2 regions of the Rossellomorea sp. DA94 genome follow, and region 2 is predicted to be linked to the other one. Evidence: riboswitches for the same ligand, from Rfam matches in the RefSeq annotation. Region 2 holds a riboswitch; the other holds the start of a gene.

Region 1 (3,179 bases), 1.6 Mb from region 2:
TTGGACAGACCTTGCCGTCATAGAAATCGAGGGAAGCAAGATCAAGGATGACGATATTGCCGAGTTTGGAAATTCGGATGAGCTCAAAGCGGGTGAGCCTGTCATCGCCATTGGGAACCCCCTTGGACTTCAATTCTCAGGTTCCGTGACGCAGGGTGTCGTTTCAGGTGTGGAGAGAACGATTCCTGTCGACATCAATCAGGACGGGATGGAGGATTGGAACGCAGAGGTTCTGCAAACCGATGCAGCCATCAACCCTGGTAACAGCGGTGGAGCCCTTATCAATATTTCAGGTCAGCTGGTCGGCATCAACTCCATGAAGATCGCCCAGGAAGCGGTGGAAGGAATCGGACTTGCCATCCCGATTAATTCTGCTCGACCTATCATTGAAGACCTTGAGCAATACGGAGAAGTGAAGCGTCCTGCAATGGGTGTGACACTGGAAGATGTCAATCAGATTTCTGCCTATCACCAGCAGGAAACCTTGAAGCTGCCGAAGGATATCCATTATGGTGTGATGATCAGACAAACCGTTCCGAATTCACCTGCTGCGCAGGCAGGACTACAAGAGCTTGATGTCATCACCGAGCTAGACGGTGAGAAGGTCCAGAATGTAATTGACTTGAGGAAGCATCTATATAATAAAAAAGAAGTGAACGATCAAATGAAAGTCACCTTCTACAGAGATGGTAAAAAGAAAGAAGTCACGATGAAACTGACGGATGAATCCCGATTATAGAATGTGGATAAAGTGAAAAGCAGGAAGGCAATGCGCCCTTTCCTGCTTTTTCTTTACATGATATGATGATTGTGGATAAGTATATAAACTACATTTAGGGAGGAAAAGACATGATTTACTGCTGCTTGGAGCATGTAGAATTGGCCATGGATATTGTCGTCGATGAGCATGAGGTGGCGCCTCAACTAACGGAGCTTTCTGAAGACAAAAAGTTATCCACAACCTGTGAATATTGTGGGAATAACGCCGTATATATAGTGGCGAACTAATATTCCCATACCATATAAAGACAGGTATTGTGGATATGTGGATAATTTCTGTGGATAACGTGTTTGTAAATTGTTTGTAAAGCGAGTGTGGATAGTGAACATCTCAATAGTAACGGTTGGAAAGCTGAAAGAAAAATATTTAAAACAGGGCATCGGCGAATATGTGAAGCGTCTCGGTGCGTACGCAAAAATCGAAATTGTAGAGTTGGCAGACGAAAAGGCACCAGAAGTATTGAGTGACTCCGAAATGGAGCAGGTGAAGAATAAAGAAGGTGAACGGATCTTAGCGAAGATCTCACACGATCATCATGTCATTGCCCTTGCCATTCAAGGGAAAATGCGTTCTTCAGAAGACCTCGCCGATAACTTGGATAAGCTTGCAACCTACGGTAAAAGTAAAGTGGCGTTTGTGATCGGGGGATCATTGGGTTTGAGTGATGACGTAATCAAGAGATCCAATGAGACGCTTTCGTTTTCGAAGATGACCTTTCCGCATCAGCTGATGAGGTTGATATTGGTGGAGCAGATTTATCGGGCGTTTCGGATTAATCGGGGGGAACCGTATCATAAATAATCCCTTCTGTTGACAAAATCCACAACACCCCTTAAAATTATCAACTATTCGACAGTGAAACGTTAAGCGAAAAATATAATTAATAGAAAGCTATGATTGCTATGGATCATCCCATGGCAGGAGCAGCTTCTGGAGAGACCGCGGGAGATCCGCGGCGCCGAAGGGTTCATTATCTCAGGCAAAAGGACAGAAGAGTATCGGATATGTATTTGGCGTGCAGGTAATATTTATTATTAGCATGATAAATTGTATTTGTTATTCTTATGACCACGAGATTGGAGCCCTTCCAATCTCTTTTTTTTATGCTTATTTATACTGGTTGTAAGGAGGAGTTAAGGTTGGAACAACGAGAATTAAAGAGGGATCTATCAAACAGGCACGTTCAACTGATCGCCATCGGGGGGACGATTGGTACGGGACTATTTTTAGGTTCCGGTAAGGCGATACAGCTTGCAGGTCCCTCTATCATCTTGGCATATTTGATTGTGGGTATTGCCCTGTTTTTTGTGATGAGGGCGCTTGGGGAGTTGTTGTTATCGAAAGCAGGGTTTCAATCGCTGACAGACATTGCAGAAGAGTATCTTGGTCCCCGGTTCTCCTTTGTTACAGGTTGGACGTATTGGTTTTGCTGGATCATGACGGCGATGGCCGATGTGATCGCTGTTGGTGTTTATGTGAAATATTGGTTTGATATCCCGCAATGGGTCCCTGCCCTCATCTGTGTCATCATATTGTTGGGACTGAACCTATTAACGGTCAAGCTGTTTGGGGAATTGGAATTTTGGTTTGCTTTAATCAAGGTCATCACCATCCTTGGATTAATTGCCCTTGGCGTCGTTTTGCTAGTGATGGGGCTCCAGACAGAAGCGGGGGCTGTTACGGTTCAAAACCTCTGGGAGCATGGCGGATTTTTTCCAAACGGAATATCAGGTTTCTTACTCTCATTCCAAATGGTCATCTTTGCCTATGTCGGTGTGGAATTAGTCGCAGTGTCGGCAGCGGAAACGTCCAATCCGAAGAAAAATATCCCGTCTGCCATCAATAAAATCCCTTTGAGAATCTTATTTTTCTATGTGGGAGCTCTTACCGTCCTCTTGTTCATTAATCCATGGATGGAACTGAATGCGGCAGAAAGTCCGTTTGTGAAAACCTTTAGCCTGGTCGGGATTCCTTTGGCGGCAGGGGTCATTAATTTTGTCGTTTTGACGTCAGCTGCTTCCGCTTGTAACAGCGGAATGTTTTCTACCAGCCGGATTCTGTATCATTTAAGTAAAGATCATCAGGCACCACCTCATTTTTCCAAACTAAATCAAAACCATGTACCGGGTAACGGGTTATTCCTATCCACACTGGTCATATCGGTCGGTGCTTTGTTAAGTAAGCTTATACCGGAACAGGCCTTTGGTATCGTGACCACGATAAGTGCCATTTGCTTTATTTGGGTCTGGGGTATCATTCTGATCTGTCATATTAAGTATAAAAAAACCCGTCCGCACTTACACGAGAAATCTACATTTAAAGCACCGTTCACTCCTTTGATAAATTACGCAGTGCTCACGATGTTTGCAGCTATTCTTGTGATTATGCTGTTTTCTGA
Region 2 (3,179 bases):
GAGCCTTGGAGTTCATCGTGACATTTTCTACTTTTTTCATCAGTGTCCCAATCAACTGTTCAAAGCCCGGGGTAGGTGATTCCTTCTTCTCAAGCATATTCTTCAGGGTGTAAAAAACAGCTTCGCGTGAGCTGCATGCTTCTCTTTGTAAAGTCAAAAGGGAGAAGGAACTTGAATTGGCCCAGTCATCATATCTCCCCCTGAGCAGATCGATACTGTTATACAGATCCCTTTCAGCTTCATTGAAATCGATCAACACCGTCTTTACATGGCGCTTTGTCCATTCGATACCTGTATCTCCACGGCGGTTACGGATCATCACTTTGTTTATGAGGCTCTTTAAATGTTCATCCTCCTGAAGCGAACGATCTCCTTTTTTATATCTGTCAGTAAATCCTGATTCATTGCCGAGATGCCCCGGCTTTAATAGGGAAACGAGATGAAAGATTTCCTCTACGCGATTTTGGATAGGTGTGGCAGTCAAAAGCAGGCAGAATTTTTTCTTTAGATTCTGCACAAATTCATAGTTTTTTGTTTTATGATTTTTCAGTTTGTGAGCTTCGTCAATGATCACCAGGTCATAATCCTGTTCATACACCTTTTCCCGGTGAGGACTTCTTTTAGCAGTGTCCATGGAAGAGACTACGATGTCACATTGATCCCACACATAGCTCTTTCTCTGGGGCACGGCAGGAATGAAGAATTTGCTGTTCAATTCATACGCCCACTGAGAAACGAGGGAAGCAGGAACAAGGATCAATACTTTTTTTACTAAACCCCGAATCATGTACTCTTTTAATATCAATCCTGCCTCGATCGTCTTCCCGAGTCCGACTTCATCTGCAAGGATGGCTTTTCCATTCATCGTTTCCACAACCTGTTTCGCTGCTTCCAGCTGATGAGGGAGCGGAGTGACGTTTGCCAAATGTTTTGGAGCCTGCAGGCCTTCAAAGTTCGGAATTGCAAGATGATGCTCGAATTCGATGGCGAGCTTATAAAGTTCCCAGTTCCCCCATGGCCCATCATTTTCGATTAAATTCTCGAGACCTTCTCCCCACTCTTCATCAAATATAACTTCAACATTCATCTGAAAAACATCTCCTTAATTCTTATAAAAATGATTGCTCAAAACTCGTATTTAATGGTAGGATGAAAATAGATTTTCAATTGTTAGAAAAACTCGAAAATCCGAACATTCACATTTACAACATTTCTTCTGTATATTTCTAGTATGACCAATTGTTTCAAGGAATATTGGCGAATGATGACAAGGGGAGAGACTGTGCATACAGCGCCGAAGGAGCAAGCACGTTTAAGTGTGAATCTCTCAGGCAAAAAGACTCTTGTTGGACGCAACTCTGGAGAGTGTTTCCGACTCAGGAAACCACCAAAGGGGAAAGCCGTTCTTCGGTAAACTTTCAGGTGCAAGGACAGAGAAAACTTCTTTATGAAAAGGGGTTTTTCTGTCCTTTTTTCATGGGATAAAACGTGGTTAAGGATTATGCATGTAAGGAAAATAAAGGGGGAAAAGTCATGTCAGAGTTAAAACAAACACCTTTATACGAAGTGTACAAAGAGTATGGAGGAAAGACCATCGACTTCGGTGGCTGGGCTTTACCAGTGCAATTCTCAAGTATTAAGGAAGAACATGAAGCGGTACGATCCCGGGCAGGACTATTCGACGTTTCTCATATGGGAGAAATTGAAGTGAAGGGTGAAGGGGCTCTTGACTACTTACAAAAAGTGATGACAAATGATGTTTCCAAAGTGAAAGACGGAGGCGCTCAGTATACGGCTATGTGCTACGAAAACGGTGGGACGGTCGATGATTTACTTGTTTATAAAATTAAAGACAATGATTATTTGCTTGTTGTCAATGCAGCAAATATAGATAAAGATTTCAAATGGCTGAAAGAACATCAGACAAAAGAAGTTGAAATTAATAATATTTCTGAACATATGGCGCAATTGGCACTTCAAGGCCCTCTTGCGGAAGAAGTTCTACAAAAAATTACAAATGAACAAACATTGAGTGATATCGGTTTTTTTAAATTTCAGACGGAAGTGAACATAGATGGTAAACCTGCACTCGTTTCCCGTACCGGTTATACAGGTGAAGATGGTTTTGAAATCTATTGTGCTGCAGGTGATGCTGCTTCAATCTGGAAGACGATCTTAGCTGCCGGCAAAGAGCATGGCGTACTGCCGTGTGGACTTGGTGCACGTGATACCTTGCGTTTTGAAGCGAATCTTGCACTTTATGGCCAAGAACTTTCTCAATCCATCACACCGATTGAAGCTGGAATTGGCTTCGCTGTAAAAGTAAATAAAGAGGTGCCATTCATCGGTCAGGAAGTACTGAAACAACAAAAAGACGAAGGAGCCCCACGAAAGATCGTAGGGATTGAAATGATCGACCGCGGCATTCCACGTCATGGCTACAAAGTATTTTCAGGTGAAGAAGAAATAGGGGAAGTCACAACAGGGACACAATCTCCTACATTAAAGAAAAATATAGGATTGGCATTGCTTGATAAAGAATTCACTTCATTGGATACAGAAGTATTGGTTGAAATCAGAGGGAAAAAGCTTAAAGCGAAAGTGGCATCAACACCTTTTTATAAAAGACCAAAGAAATAGGGGAGGAATGACGGTCATGAAGCATCGTTATTTACCGATGACAGAGCAGGATCAAAGGGAAATGTTAGAACAAATAGGAGTAGACAGCGTTAACGATCTATTTGAAGATATTCCTGAACAGGTTCGTTTCAAAGGGGATTACAACATCAAAGAAGCGAAGTCCGAAACGGAATTGGTAAAGGAACTGACTAAAATGGCAGCGAAGAATGCTGACCTGAAAAGTCATACATCGTTTCTCGGGGCAGGGGTCTATGATCACTACATGCCCATCATCGTAGATCACGTATTATCACGATCAGAGTTTTATACAGCGTATACGCCGTATCAGCCTGAAATTTCCCAAGGGGAACTTCAAGCCATCTTTGAATTCCAGACGATGATTTGTGAACTGACAGGAATGGATGTAGCCAACTCCTCTATGTATGATGGGGGGACGGCCCTTGCAGAGGCAGCAATGCTGAGTGCTGGCCAGACCCGCCGGAAGAAGGTCCTAGTGTCTAGCACAGTCCATCCCGAATCACGTGATGTTTTGCGCTCAT

What was found. Region 2 has a riboswitch for glycine ahead of gcvT (glycine cleavage system aminomethyltransferase GcvT). Riboswitches for the same ligand answer to the same signal wherever they lie in the genome.
Region 1: linked by a shared signal. The riboswitch ahead of P8596_RS23610 (amino acid permease) and the one ahead of gcvT (glycine cleavage system aminomethyltransferase GcvT) in region 2 are both predicted to bind glycine.

The regions. Positions count from the first base shown of each region.
Region 1 is NZ_CP122397.1:4,582,952-4,586,130, reverse strand. It holds gene P8596_RS23625 (S1C family serine protease) at 1-739, shown strand, start outside; gene P8596_RS23620 (CxxH/CxxC protein) at 850-1,008, shown strand; gene rlmH (23S rRNA (pseudouridine(1915)-N(3))-methyltransferase RlmH) at 1,103-1,582, shown strand; glycine riboswitch at 1,702-1,782, shown strand; gene P8596_RS23610 (amino acid permease) at 1,921-3,179, shown strand, end outside.
Region 2 is NZ_CP122397.1:2,938,026-2,941,204, reverse strand. It holds gene P8596_RS15340 (DEAD/DEAH box helicase) at 1-1,087, opposite strand, end outside; glycine riboswitch at 1,262-1,353, shown strand; glycine riboswitch at 1,357-1,436, shown strand; gene gcvT (glycine cleavage system aminomethyltransferase GcvT) at 1,534-2,640, shown strand; gene gcvPA (aminomethyl-transferring glycine dehydrogenase subunit GcvPA) at 2,657-3,179, shown strand, end outside.